One region of the Streptomyces sp. NPDC051776 genome, then DNA from elsewhere that is predicted to be linked to it. Evidence: riboswitches for the same ligand, from Rfam matches in the RefSeq annotation. Region 1 holds a riboswitch; the other holds the start of a gene.
The links. A riboswitch is a leader RNA that binds a small molecule or an ion and turns the genes downstream of it on or off. The one in region 1 is predicted to bind thiamine pyrophosphate.
Positions count from the first base shown of each region.

Region 1 (7,333 bases):
CCGGTGAGCTGTGCCCAGCCGATGAAGAGCGACCCCAGCAGCCCGATCAGCAACAGGGAGACCAGTGTGCCGAGGGCGGCCACCGACGTCCGCGCGCTGAGGCCGTGGCAGGAGTAGAGGGCGATCAGCATGATCGTGCTGCTCCCGACGATCGCCACGATCAGGGGGTTCGAACCGTGCAGGATCGCCGGGAGGATGAAGAACGACAGCACGGCGAAGCTGACGGCGAGGGCGATCAGCGCCATGAGTCCCCGCATCCGGCCCACCACCACGACGGCGAGTGCGAAGATCCCCGCGAGCAGTGCCATGGGGAACCCGCGGTCCACATCGGTGACCGAGTACTGCAGCTCTGGCGGGGCGTCAGGCGCGTACGCGACGACGACCCCTTGGCCGGTGGTGAGTTGGCGCGGTGCGCCGGGCTCCACGATCTCCTGGAACCTCCGGCCCGCGTCCCTGCCCGAAGTCACCTCGACCGTCGCGCGCTTGCAGGTGCCGCGCGCCGTCTGCCCGCCGCCGGGCTGCCGCTGCGAACCATCGGCCGGCGGGGGCTGCTGCGGCCGGGCGTTGACCTCCCTGCAGTCGACCTCCTCGACCTTTACGACCCGACCGGACTCGGTCTGCCGGTCGAAGCCGAGTCCGGACCGCTCGTGCTCGGGGACACCGCCCGGCCACAGCACGATCAAACCGGCCAGGACAGCCGCGGCGAACGGGATCAACACCGCGGCGATGACCTTGCGGAGGTGCTGGGAGACGGGCGCGGCGGGCCCGTGGCTGTGGCTGTGGCTGTGGCTGTGATGGTGGGGCTCGGGCTCGGGTGTCACAGCCCGCATCATCGCAAAGACGGCTGACCGCGCGATGCCCCGCCGTCCGCTTCGCATCCGCAGCCTCTCCGACCGGCCCTCGGCTCCGCCGTGGGAGTCCCCCTTTTCCCGTCCCGGAACCACCCGTTACGGTGGTGGCGCCTTTGCACACGCGGGAGCTCGGAGCACCGGGCTGAGAGGGCGCTGACCTCCGTACGGGGTGTCCGGCCGATGCCGGGGACCGTCCGCGGAAGCCGCTGCGTCGACCGCCGAACCTGTTACCGGGTAATGCCGGCGTAGGGAGTAGGTCTCATGACCATTCACGATGCACGCACGTCTGCCAGCAGCGACTCGTCCGAGATCGGCTGGCACAAGGACTACGTGACCGGCTCGCGCCCGGACTTGAGGGTCCCCGTGCGGCGAGTGCACCTCACCAACGGGCAGGACGTCACGCTCTACGACACCTCGGGCCCGTACACCGACCCCACCCTGGAAACCGATGTCCGGCGCGGCCTCGCGCCGGTGCGGGAGAACTGGATCATCGCCCGGGGCGACACGGAGGAGTACGCCGGCCGGCCGGTGCGTCCCGAGGACGACGGCATCAAGCACACCTCGCCGCGCGGCGGACTGCGCAATCTGGACGCGGTCTTCCCCGGCCGCCCGCGCCTTCCCCGGCGCGGGCGCGACGGCAGGGCCGTGACCCAGCTCGCGTACGCGCGCCGTGGCGAGATCACGGCGGAGATGGAGTACGTGGCGCTCCGCGAGAAGGTCTCGCCCGAGGTCGTCCGTGAGGAGATCGCCGCCGGCCGCGCCGTCCTCCCGGCGAACGTGAACCACCCGGAGATCGAGCCGATGATCATCGGCAAGCGGTTTCTGGTGAAGGTCAACGCCAACATCGGTAATTCCGCGGTCACTTCGTCCATCGAGGAGGAGGTGGAGAAGATGACCTGGGCGACCCGCTGGGGTGCCGACACGGTCATGGACCTCTCCACCGGCCGCAACATCCACACCACCCGCGAGTGGGTGCTGCGCAATTCCCCCGTCCCCATCGGCACCGTGCCCCTCTACCAGGCGCTGGAGAAGGTCGACGGCAAGGCTGAGGAACTGACCTGGGAGATCTACAAGGACACCGTCATCGAGCAGGCCGAGCAGGGCGTCGACTACATGACGGTCCACGCCGGCGTCCGTCTGCCGTACGTCCCGCTGACGGCGCGCCGCAAGACCGGCATCGTCTCGCGCGGCGGCTCGATCATGGCGGCCTGGTGCCTGGCCCACCACAAGGAGTCGTTCCTCTACGAGCACTTCGAGGATCTCTGCGACATCCTTGCCTCCTACGACGTCACGTACTCGCTCGGCGACGGCCTGCGGCCCGGCTCGATCGCCGACGCCAACGACGAGGCGCAGTTCGCCGAGCTGAAGACGCTCGGCGAACTGAACCGGATCGCCAAGGCCCGCGGCGTGCAGACGATGATCGAGGGCCCGGGCCACGTCCCGATGCACAAGATCAAGGAGAACGTCGACCTCCAGCAGGAGATCTGCGAGGAGGCCCCGTTCTACACGCTGGGCCCGCTGACCACCGACGTCGCGCCCGCTTACGACCACATCACCTCGGGCATCGGCGCGGCGATGATCGCCTGGTGGGGCACGGCGATGCTCTGCTACGTCACGCCCAAGGAGCACCTTGGACTTCCGGACCGGGACGATGTGAAGACCGGCGTCATCACGTACAAGATCGCCGCCCACGCGGCGGACCTGGCGAAGGGGCACCCGGGGGCGCAGGAGTGGGACGACGCGCTGTCGGACGCGCGTTTCGAGTTCCGCTGGGAGGATCAGTTCAACCTGGCCCTCGACCCGGACACGGCCCGCGCCTTCCACGACGAGACGCTCCCGGCGGAGCCGGCGAAGACCGCGCATTTCTGCTCGATGTGCGGCCCGAAATTCTGCTCGATGAAGATCAGTAGAAGCATCACCGAGCAGTTCGGCGGAGACGCGGCCGGGGCGACGGCGGAGGAGGTCGCCGAGGGGATGCTCCAGAAGTCGAGGGAGTTCGCGGCGAGCGGGAACCGGGTGTACCTGCCGCTTGCCGACTAGGAGGGCAGTCCGGTTGAGGCCCTTCCCCCTGGGCGGGCCTCAACCAGGTCCGGGTCCGCGCTCCGTGCCCGTAGTCACGAGCTGTGCCCGCGTCGTCGACTTTCTGAGCGCCGCCGTCGTCCACCGCTTCCTGACCTGCTCACCTCGGCCGGACCTGAAGGTCGATGACCTTCACAGGATCATTCGTGAAGGTTCGCACTCCGCGTTCCCGCGCGAAAGCGCTCCCCGAGTCCTGAGCATTGCCCTGGAAGTCTCGGCAACGTAGGCGAGGACGAAGACGCCTTCGGCGATCAGACTGAGGATCCCGTAGGGCGGTTCCCAGTCCTCTTCATGGAAGCCGGGCAATCCGACGGTGCGGGACAGGAGGAAGCCGACGAACATGCCGGCCGTGACCAGCGTGCCGATCAGCCATGCGGGAGTCGAATTCCGCCGGGCCAGGCCTCCGGCGGTGTAGAGCAGCGCGAGGCCGCCGACCAGGAAGAGGATTCCGACGTAAGGCATTTCCTCCAGATATTCCGGGGTGAGCAGGAGATGGATTACCGCGGTTGTGAGAGCGCACAAGGCGGCTGTTCCTCGCAGCGCAATGCTGATCGCAGAGGAAGTCATTCGCACTCCTCGGGGAATCTTTGGCGGCGAGCACGCCGTCGATCTGTGGATCTGGTGGGATAGGCGACCAAAGGGCAGTGGGCGGGCAGCGCCTGCGCAGCGCCGCTGCACGGTTTGCCGCGGCGACGGGGGCCCACCCGGTCAGGCGGGGGCCACCGGAGAGCGCAATCTCGTGCGGGTAGTGAATCTGCCGCGGGGGAGGGAGGGCTCGAAGCTGTAATGCGAAGGGGGCCATGGCAGCGTGCTCCTGATGAATCGGCGGCCCGAACGGCCGCGTCCACTTCCAGGTTGGACGTGCGCTGCACCAGGACTCGCTCACGTTCTCTTCAGAACCGGTAAAGATCTACCGGCGAGGGCCCGATGGTGCGCGCGGCAGGGGCTCACCGGGCCGATTCCGTGTCCGATCGTGGAGCCTGAGGAAAGGGCCGCGGCTTCGAGGCCAACCTCTCCACCACTCAACCCGGTTGCAGTGATCCGCATGGGCACGAAAGGGGAGGAGCCCCTGGCCGTACGGCGATCGCAGGACCTGGCCGGCGGGTCAGGACGTCAGAGCGGAGAGCGCCGCCTTCGCCGCGGTGATGGCGCCCTTCTCCATCTCCGCGGCTCCCGGCGCCTTCTCGTTGTCGAAGTCGGCCCCGTTGTAGGTCACGGTGACCAATGCGTTCGCCTTCCGGACGACGACCGTGACCTCGCGGGTCTCCTGGCCGTCGTCCTCGGTGAGTTTCGAGCCGACCGACGCCTCGTCGCCGAGGCCGCCGGTGTCGCTGGCCAGCTCGCGGTTGTCGTAGATCGTGCGAGCGGATTTGTCGTCGGTGACCTCGAACGTCACATCGAGCCAGCGGTAGTCGAACCCTTTCAGCTTGTTCCAGGCGCAGCCCGTACGGCGCTTGGGGTCGCTCGTGTCGAGTTCCTTGCCCTCCGCCTTCGCGCCGGGGACCAGCTCCTTCACCGTCGCCGCGGGAATGGCCGCACACGCGGAGGGGGCCTCGTCGATCGCAGGCGCGGCTGTCGCGGTCCGCTCGGGGCCGGACGCGGGCGCGTCGGAGCGGGCCTCCTCGGCGGGGCGGGCCATGGCCCAACCTGCCGTGGCGAGCACGGCGACCGGCAGGAGCCGGGCGGTCAGCGTCAGATGCAGAGACGGCACAGCGGCGTTCTCTTCGGTCGTGGGGGTGCGACCCCATGAGATTGCCATACGAATCCGGCCACGAACAGACGTGCCGGGCACCCGGTACGACGCGGCCGGTTGGAGGCCTCGGAACGGCCGGGGGCGCGCGGACTCCGCGTCGCCACCGAAACCCGTCCTCTACGTCGGCTCGTGCTCCGGCCCGCCGTACTCCGGGCTCGTGTAGCCGGGACTCTCGAACGAGGGGCGGGTCGAGGTCTCCTCCGGACCGCCCTCCGTGCTGAACGCCGGCCGCGAATAGCCCAGATGGGGCGTACGGTGCTGCGCCTCCGCGCCGCCGTGCGCGCTGCCCTGTCCGCCGTGCGCGCTGTCCTCCGCGCCGCCGTACTCGCTGCCCTTTCCGCCGCCCTGCGCGCCCTCCCCGCTCCTGCGGGCCGGGGCCGCCGGGTCGGCCAGCGCCTCGCGGAAGAACGGCAGGACGCCGCGTTCCAGCAGGGCCTGCCGCCATGCCTCTCTCGCACGGCCGAGCTCCAACGCTCGTTCGTCCTGCGCCGAGGCGCGCAGCGAGCTGGAGCCGTTGCGCAGCGCGGTGAGCAGAAGGCCGGCCATGGCCAGGACGACGCCGCCGGCGGTCAGGGCCACGAACACCCAGCCCGTATTGATCAGCGGGGCGGCGGCGGGCTCGTCCGCGTCGACGGCGCGCAGCACGTAGCCGACGAGTAGGAAGATCACGGCTGCGATGGCGGCCAGCAGGGGAGCGAGGACGCAGACGATGGCGACGAGACCCGCGCCCGTGGCCTCGGCCGGACCGGTCATGGCCGCGGCGAGCCCGATCGCGCCGCCGCCGTCCTGCCCGGTGGCGGTCCCGGACTCCGTGCCGTGGACCGCATCGGACGACGGCGAGCGCAGCTGATCGCGCAGTTTGACGTAGTCCTGGTACTCGGCCGCTGCGCAGGAGGATATGGCGGCGGAGGCGGCGAGCGCCATGGTGCGCAACTGCTCGGTGTTGAGCCGGCGGCCCACTTCGGCCAGATCCGGCCGGCTGCTCGCCGTGCGCAGCGCCTCGCCGAGGATCCGCTCGAACTCCGGGCGGTCCTCGGGAAGCAGATGCGGAGCGCTGTTCATGTGCATCCCCCGGTGCTCCGTAGGCCTGCGTGCCGGCTCTCACCGGGCAGTTGGGCGGAAACGGAGGAGAGCCTGCTACGGATAAGCCGATGGTAGAGCGGTTACGGCGCAGGGTGACAGGGGGTTTCCGGAAAATGCCCGCTTCGCGGAGGCGACCTGTGCCCGTATGTCCCCGTCCGTAATCCTCAATCGCTCAACGGCAGTTGAACGACGAGCAGCTTTCCGGCCATTGTGACCCCGCCGTCCATGGCGATGGCGAGCCCGTCGGCGTAGACGTGCGGTCCCTGGACGTCCGGCCCCGCGCCGTCCTCGGCGTCCTCCGAACCCACCTCGCCGAGCAGGTACGGAATGGGGCTGTGGCCGTGGACGATGCGCCGGCCGCCGTACCGCGACAGCAGCTCGTGGACGGCCTGCGGCCCGGATTCGTCGCGGAAGGCGAAACGCTTGGTGAACTTGCGGAAGAGATCCCAGCATTCGTCCGCGTCGTTGCGCTGAAGGATCTCGGTGACCCGGTCGTTGACCGCCTCGATCGAGTCACCGAACTCCAGGTAGGCGGTCGTGTCGGAGTGGACGAGCAGGTGCGCGTCCTCCTCGGCGATGGCGTCCAGCCGGGACATCCACTGCAGGTGGTGGTCCTCCAGGCGCTCCATGTCGCTGCGCTGGCCGCCGTTGAGGAGCCAGGCGGCCTGGAAAGAGGCCGTGCCCGCACCGGAGTTGACTGGTGTGTCGGCGAACCGCTTGGCCCCGATGAGCAGCAGTTCGTGATTGCCCATCAGGGCCTTGCAGTAGCCGCCCGCCGCGGCGGCTTCCGCCGAGAGCCGCATGACGAGGTCGATGACGCCGATGCCGTCCGGGCCGCGGTCGGTGAAGTCGCCGAGGAACCACAGCCGGGCGGTGCCGGCGGCCCAGTGGTCCTCGTCGTCGATCAGGCCCTGGGCGTGCAGCGCCGTGCGCAGTTCGTCGAGGTAGCCGTGGACGTCGCCCACCACGTACAGCGGCCCGGGGCCCGCGTCGGGGGCCCCGGCGCCGCCTGCCTCGGGTTCCGTGTCCCCGCTGAGCGGAAGCGTCGCCCCGTCCTGCGCGCCGCGGCCGATGACCGGCAGGTCGCGCTCGGTCGGGGTGTACTCCGACGGAAGGTCCGTCGAGGCGGCGGTGTTCGTCGGGGCGTGCGCGCCCGCCGCAGCGGGCGCGTCAATCCGGGCGGCCGCGTCAATCCGGGCGGGCGTCGGGGGGGCCGCGTACGGGGCAGGCGCTGTCGGGTGCGGACACCCGGGAGCCGGGCGTGGAGCCGCGGGATGTGTGCCCTGCGCCGGTGGGGGCGTCATCCCCTCCGTGGCACCTGCTGCGGGTCCCTGACCGGCCCCCTGAGTCATCGACCCCTCCACCTTCGCGCCGCCGTGCACCGGTCGGACCCTTCCCCTGTCCCGTGCCGGGGGAACCCGGCGAAGCGAGCGGGAGAACCCCTGGTCGGCGGGCGGTCCACGGTGTCGTGCGCCCATCATAGGAATGCCGCTCGCGGCTTGTGACGCACCAGGGGGCTGTCAATCAGGACGGCTTCCGCAGACGTCGGCCATTTCTCCCGAAATTG
Region 1 is NZ_JBFAYQ010000002.1:250,665-257,997, forward strand. It holds gene AB0M26_RS03135 (YibE/F family protein) at 1-821, opposite strand, end outside; TPP riboswitch at 963-1,120, shown strand; gene thiC (phosphomethylpyrimidine synthase ThiC) at 1,113-2,891, shown strand; gene AB0M26_RS03145 (hypothetical protein) at 3,063-3,497, opposite strand; gene AB0M26_RS03150 (hypothetical protein) at 4,036-4,641, opposite strand; gene AB0M26_RS03155 (hypothetical protein) at 4,801-5,751, opposite strand; gene AB0M26_RS03160 (metallophosphoesterase) at 5,931-7,070, opposite strand.

Region 2 (7,333 bases), on a different contig from region 1:
GATCACCGAGAAGGACGGGCGGGCCTCCGGCCTGCTGCTGGTGGACGGCACCGAAGTGGACGCCGACCTGGTCGTCGCCGGTGTCGATCCCTGGGTGCTCGCGGTCATGGTGGGCGACTCCCCCGTCGCCTACACGCGCTTGTACCGGCCGAGCGATGTCCTGCCCAGGCTGCGCCGTCCCCGCGCCCGCTTCACAGTTCTGCTCGCCCTCCGGGGCGCCCGGCCCGAGGGGACGGCTCATCGCACCGTGGTCCACGCGGCCGACCGGGACACGGAGTTGGCGGCGGTCTTCGGCACCGGCGGTGGCCCGGCGGAGCATCGTGTCCCGTGCGAACGGCCGACGGTCACGGTGCTGCGCCCCGACGACCCCACACAGCGCCCCGACGACCGGCACGAGGCGGTCACCCTGACGGTGACCGTGCCCGGCCATGCCGAGGAGGCACCGGACTCGCTCGACTGGTCGGCGGACGGCGTCGCCGAGGACTTCGCGCAGCGTGTGATCTCGGTGGCGGAAGCGGCAATACCGGATCTGCGCGAGCGGCTCCTCTGGCACGAGATCCGTACGCCCGCGGACACCGCCGAGGAGACGGGAGTGGCGGGCGGGGCCGTACCGGGGCCCGCGCTGGCCGGGGCCCGCGGGGAGCAGCTCCGAGCGGCCAATCGCACACGGATGCCGGGGCTCTATACGGTCGGCGGCTGGTACCACCCGGGCGGTGGGCTCGCGCACGCCGGGATGTCCGGGGCTCTGGTGGCCGGGCTCATCGTCGAGGGGGACGACTGGCGGGGCTCGCAGTGACCCGCTCACCGTGGAAGCCGGCAGCGGGCGACCCGTGCCGCGATCATCGGGCGACCCGTGCCGCCGTCAACGGCTGACCCGTGCCGCGGTGAGTGCGGCGCACGGCTCTCGGTGAGCGCGCCGCACGGCTCTCGGTGAACGCGGCGGCCGACTCTCGGTGAGTGCGGCCCACACGGCTCCGGAGCGAGACCGCAGCTGTGGCGACGGTGCCGGTGCGCGCCCCGGTCAGTACCGGTACTGGTCGCCGTAGGTCCCGTAGCCCTGCTGGTACGGATACGCCTGCTCGTCGGGCAGTTCGCCGGGCTGCTGCTGTTCGCCCCCGCCCTGCGGCGCCCATACCTCGCCGGCCGGGGTATCGCCGTACGGGCCTTGGGAGTTGACGCCGTACGGGTCCCCCGATGCGTACTGGCTGTAGTCGTAGCCCTGCCCGCCGTAGGAGGTGTACGGGTCGTAGTTCTGAGCGCCTGTGTCGGTGGCCTGGTACGGGTCGGCGTACGGCTGGTACTGCCCCGTCTCGTAGTCGTACTGGGCCGCGGCCGTGTAGCCGCCCGGATCGCCCAGGGGGTCCTGCTGCCGGCCGTAGTCCCCGTACGCGGGCGTGGTCGCGTAGGCGGAGGCGGTCGCGTACGAGCCGCGGTTGTCCTGGCCTCCTGCGCCCAGCCCGTCGTACGCCGCGTCGCTGTAGACGCCGTACTGACCGGTGTCGTCCGGCATCGGCTGCGGCTGGTAGACGGCGCCGGTCTCCTGCGCGGCCTCCTGCCGGTAGTCCGGGTAGTCCCGGTACTCCGGGTACTGCTCGTCCCCGGGCGCTTCGAGGCCGGAGACCTCGAGCGTCGGGTCGGCGTACTCGGCGAGTTCCTCCTCCTCGTCCTTGCGGCGCCGGTTCTCGACGATGCCGTTGCGGAGCGCCCAGCCGGCGGCGAAGCCGCGGCGGAAGGAGAGCGTGACGTAGGTCTGCCCGACCGCGAAGGCGGCCGCACCCAGCCCGATGACGACGACGGACGGCATCAGCACGCCGATGACGACGCCCAGAAAGCCGACGAAAGCGAGCAGGCGCCACCGCAGCCGCGCCTTGTACTGCAGAAGAACCTCGCCGAGCAACCACAGCGCGACGACGCCAAATGCGATGTAGAGGACCGTCCAGCCCATGTCCGCCCCTCTTCCGCCGCTTTCCGGCCTAGCCGTCAGGACTGCTGGGACAGTCCCAGATTCTCGTAGATTTCCAGAGTCGCTGTGGAGTGGTTGAGCGTAATGAAATGCAATCCCGGGATGTCCTCGGACATCAGCCGGGCGCACAGCTCCGTCGCGTACTCGATCCCCACCGAGCGTACAGCCGTCGGATCGTCCTTGACCGAGAGAATCCGTTCCGCCAGCTCGGGAGGGAAGGTGGCGTTGCTGAGCTGGGCGAATCGCTCGATCTGCCGGACGTTGGTCACCGGCATGATCTCCGGGATGATCGGCGTGGTGCAGCCCGCGGCGTCCACGCGGTCCCGCAGCCGGAGGTAGTCGTCGGCGTAGAAGAACATCTGGGTGATCGCGAAGTCCGCCCCTGCGCGGCATTTGTCCACGAAGTGGCGGATATCGGTGTCCCAGTCCGTGGAGCGCGGGTGCATCTCGGGGAAGGCGGCGACCCCGACACAGAAGTCGCCCGACTCCTTGATGAGCCGGACGAGATCGGCGGCGTAACGGACCCCCTGAGGGTGAGCCACCCATTCGCCCATCGGATCACCCGGCGGGTCCCCGCGCAGGGCGAGCATGTTCCGGATCCCGGCGTCGGCGTAGCGGCCGATGACATTGCGCAGCTCGGCGAGGGAGTGGTCGACGGCGGTGAGGTGGGCGACGGGGGTGAGGGTGGTGTCGGTCGCGATGCGCTCGGTGGCCCGTACGGTGCCGTCACGCGACGAGCCGCCCGCCCCGTACGTCACGGAGACGAAGGTGGGGGAGACCGCCTCGATGCGGCGGATGGCGTTCCAGAGGGTCCGCTCCCCCTTCTCCGTCTTCGGGGCGGCGAACTCGAACGAAAAGGACCGCTTGCCTGAGGCAAGCAGGTCACGGACGGTACGCGCGCGGTCCATCCTGGTGGACGCAGTGCCAAGGGCCATAGGGGCAGGTTAACCAGCGGCCGGGCACAGCCCCAACAAAAGCCGACGATATGCCCGGTTGGCCCGGGTCCTGTCCACCACTCGGACAGCCCGTCCGGTTACGCACCGCGCTTGGGCCCGCGGTGACGCCCTGCCCTCCCCGCGTTACGCTCCGCGCTCGCGCAACCGCTTCGCCAGATCCGCGGCGGCCGCCGCCGGGTCGTCCGCGGCCGTGATCGCCCGGACGACGACGACCCGTCGCGCCCCGGCGTCGAGCACCTGGTCCAGATTGGACGCGTCGATCCCCCCGATCGCGAACCAGGGCCGTACGGACCCCAGCGACGCCGCGTACCGCACCAGCGGCAGCCCGGGGGCGTGGCGTCCGGGCTTGGTGGGGGTCGGCCAGCACGGCCCGGTGCAGAAGTAGTCCACGCCGGGCTCGGAGACCGCCGCGTCGACCTCGGCCTCAGCATGCGTGGAGCGCCCGATGACCACCGAGTCGCCGAGGATCGCGCGAGCGGCGGGCACGGGCAGGTCGCCCTGGCCCAGATGCAGTACGGCGGACCGGGTCGCGTGAGCCACATCGGCCCGGTCGTTGACCGCGAGCAGCGTGCCGTGGCGGCGGCAGGCGTCCGCGAAGACCTCGAGATGCTCCAGCTCCTCCGCGGCCTCCATGCCCTTGTCGCGGAGCTGCACGATGTCCACCCCGCAGGCCAGGACCGCGTCCAGGAACTCGGGCAGGTCGCCCTGGCTCTTGCGCGCGTCGGTGCAGAGGTAGAGCAGGGCGTCGGCGAGCTGGTCGCGGGCGGTGGCAGCTGCGGCGGCCATGGGTTCCCCTCCCCGGGTCGGCGGTGTGCGGGCCGGAGGCCCGGCCCGTACACCGTACGGGGTCGCAGGCCGGGGCGACGAGGCGCGGCTGCGGCGGCCGCCTCTCTGCGCCATCCCGCGATGCGCATCGGGCTGCCGTACTGCGGTACGCAGGTCGTCGTCCGAGGGGCTGCTGTTCCGCCCGGCTGCCCCGGGCGGCGGCGTACGGCGGGCACGGGAACGGGCACGCCGTACGCGGCAGGCTGCTCGCGTGGCCGCGACGGCGGGCGGATCCGCGGTGCGTGCTTCCCCTGCCCCGCGGCAGGCGGGGCTTCCCTTCACCCCGCGGCAGGCGGGGCTCTCTTCACCCGCGGCAGGCGGGCCGCGGGTGAAGGGAGCCCCCCACGCTGCAGGCAGGCGGCCTTCACAGCGCGGGCACGGGGGCCGCCCATGCCGTGGGGAAGCGGTCTTCACGCCGCGGGCACGGGGGCCACCCATGCCGTGGGGAAGCGGTCTTCACGCCGCGGGCGGCCGCCCCGGACCGGGGGCCACCACACCCCGGGCAGGCGGTACTTCACCTACGGGCGGGCGCCCCGGACCGGCGGCCACCACACCCCGGCCAAGCGGTACTTCACGCCCGGGCCGGGTGAAGCCCGGGCGTCCAAGCTCCGGCGTCGTGCGGCCGGGCGTACCGACGCCGGTGCTGCTCAGGCTCCGCGACCCGAGCGCTCCGGTTCCCGCAGCACGGTCAGACGGCGAGCGCCTGGGCGCGACGCTTCACTTCCGTGCCGCGGTTCTCGCGCAACGCCTGAGCGGGCGTGCCGGGCAGGGTCGGGTCCGGCGTGAAGAGCCACTCCAGCATCTCCTCGTCGGTGAAGCCGTCGTCCTTGAGGAGCGTCAGCGTCCCTGCGAGGCCCTTGACGACCTTGCCTGCACCGATGAATTCGGCCGGCACCTGCAGAACCCGGTTCTCGCCGCGGCGGACCGCGATGAGCTGCCCCTCCTTGACGAGCTGCCTGACACGGGTCACCTCGACGCCCAGTCTTTCGGCGGCGTCGGGGAGGGTGAGCCAGGCGGGAACGAGCGCATCGGTCTTGCTGTCAATCTCGGTCACGGACACCAGCCTGCCATCCCTGGCTGACAGCCGGTAGCAGAGCGCGGCCGGGCGGGGCCGATCGTTGCTGCCACGGCTCGTGCCAAGGGCCGGAGCCGGGCACCCGCCCTCAGCGCAGGACCGCCGCCTTGAGCGGTACGGACGGGTCCGCGGCCCGTTCCGGATCGATCCGAGCGCCCTGTTCGATGAGTCGGCGCCCCTGCGCCAGATCCCGCGGCCGGCCCACGGCCAGCAGCGCCACCAGGGCTCCGTCGCTCAGCCAGCAGACCGACCACGAGGCGCCCGTCGGGTCGCCCCGCCAGACCGTGGCGTCGGCGGCGGCGTGGTGCCCCGCGTACTGGACGAACCGGCCGAACTGCTCGGACCAGAAGTAGGGCACCGGGTCGTAGACCGAGCCGCCCGTCTCCTCACCGACGATGTTGGCGGCGACCGTGCGCGGCTCCTGGAGCGCGTTGTCCCAGTGGTGTACGAGCAGGCGCACCCCGTAGCGGCCGGACGGGAAGGACGCGCAGTCGCCCACCGCGTAGACATCGGGCTGTGAGGTGCGCAGGCGCTCGTCGGCGCGCACGGAGCCGTCGGGGCACAGCTCCACACCGGAGTTGGTCAGCCAGGCCGTGGTGGGGCGTGCACCGACACCGACGAGCACGGCGTCCGCGCGCAGCCGCTGCCCGTCCTCCAGCACCACCGCGCCCGCCTCGACCACCGCCACCCTGGCGCCGGTGATCAGCCGGGCCCCGCTGTCGGCGTACCAGGCGGCCATGTGCTCGGCGACGTCCGCCGGGAGCGCCCCGGCGAGCGGCCGGTCCGCGGCCTCGACGACCGTCACCGGGCAGCCGGCCTCGCGTGCCGCGGTCGCGAACTCCGCGCCGATCCAGCCCGCTCCGACCACCACCACCTCCTGCCGGCCCTCGAGCACGGGGCGCAACCGTTCCGCGTCGTCGAGGGTGCGCAGCACGTACACGCCGGGTTCGGCCTCGGTGCCGGGCAGGGTGACAGGTTCGGCGCCGGTGGCGATGACCAGCGTGTCGTACGGGACGGGTCCGTCCACGGTCTCCAGGACGTGCTGCTCCGGGCGGAGCGCGGTCACGTGGCGGCCCAGCATCAGATCGATGCCCAGGGCCGGGAAGTCGACCTCGAGGGCGGAACCGTCGGCCTTGCCGAGCAGCACGGCCTTGGAGAGCGGCGGCCGGTCGTACGGCTCGTGCGACTCGGCCCCCAGCAGCGTGATCGAGCCCCTCCAGCCACGTTCGCGCAGAGCGACCGCGGTCTGCACCCCGGCCATGCCGGCGCCGACGATCACGACTCGCTGCTCTCGCTGCATGTCATCGCTCACACGATCACTCTAGGACGGCGACGAGGGCGAGCCGCAGACGCGCGCACCGAGATCTCTGACACAGCATCACGTACGACGGCCTGTGCCGGAGGCCGGACGCCCCTCGTCCACACAGGGCGCCACTCCCTTACTCGCTGTCGGAGCCAGGGACTATGGTGGCGGACCGAGAGCACTCGCGGGAGCCCGGACGCACCGGGCTGAGAGGGAGGCTGGGCGGCCTCCGACCGTACGAACCTGATCCGGGTCATGCCGGCGAAGGGAGGGGCCAGGCGCCCATGCACGCATCCGACAACACCGGTTCGGGCGGTTCCGGCAGACGGGACGCACCGGCGTCCGCGGGCTACGACGTCCTCGTCGTCGGGGGCGGGATCATCGGCCTCGTCACGGCCTGGCGTGCCGCCCAGCGCGGTCTGCGCACGGCGGTCGCCGATCCGTCGCCGGGCGGCGGTGCCGCCCAGGTCGCCGCCGGCATGCTGGCGGCCGTCACCGAACTCCACTACGGCGAGGAGACCCTGCTCGGCCTCAACCTCGCCTCCGCCGAGCGCTATCCGGACTTCGCGGCCGAACTGCGGGAAGCGAGCGGACTGGACATCGGCTATCGCGCCTGCGGCACTCTCGCCATCGCGCTGGACGCCGACGATCGCGTCCATATGCGCGAACTGCACGCGCTGCAGCTCCGGTACGGGCTCGACTCGCAGTGGCTGACCGGGCGCGAGTGCCGCCGACTGGAGCCGATGCTCGCCCCGGGCGTCCGCGGCGGCCTGCGCGTGGACGGCGACCATCAGGCCGACCCGCGCCGCCTCGCCGCCGCCCTCGTCAGGGCCTGCGAGCGCGCCGGTGTGGAGCTGCACCGCCGCTGTGCCCGGAGGCTCACGGTTCTGGGCGACCGGGCCGCGGGCGCGGTTCTCGACGACGGCAGCGAGCTCGCCGCGGAGCAGACCGTCCTCGCGGCGGGGAGCCGGAGCGGACGGCTCGACGGGGTGCCGGAGCACGTGGTGCCGCCGGTGCGGCCCGTCAAGGGACAGGTGCTGCGGCTGCGCGTCCCCGACACGTATGCGCCGTTCCTGTCGCGGACCGTACGGGCCGTGGTGCGCGGCGGGCAGGTCTACCTCGTACCGCGGGAGAGCGGCGAGCTGGTGGTCGGCGCCACGAGCGAGGAGCTGGGCTGGGACACCACCGTCACCGCGGGCGGCGTCTACGAA
Region 2 is NZ_JBFAYQ010000006.1:97,084-104,416, forward strand. It holds gene AB0M26_RS07645 (NAD(P)/FAD-dependent oxidoreductase) at 1-796, shown strand, start outside; gene AB0M26_RS07650 (hypothetical protein) at 1,022-1,945, opposite strand; gene metF (methylenetetrahydrofolate reductase [NAD(P)H]) at 1,981-2,898, opposite strand; gene thiE (thiamine phosphate synthase) at 3,043-3,705, opposite strand; gene AB0M26_RS07665 (Rv2175c family DNA-binding protein) at 4,433-4,798, opposite strand; gene AB0M26_RS07670 (FAD-dependent oxidoreductase) at 4,908-6,119, opposite strand; TPP riboswitch at 6,304-6,395, shown strand; gene thiO (glycine oxidase ThiO) at 6,407-7,333, shown strand, end outside.
Region 2: linked by a shared signal. The riboswitch ahead of thiO (glycine oxidase ThiO) and the one ahead of thiC (phosphomethylpyrimidine synthase ThiC) in region 1 are both predicted to bind thiamine pyrophosphate.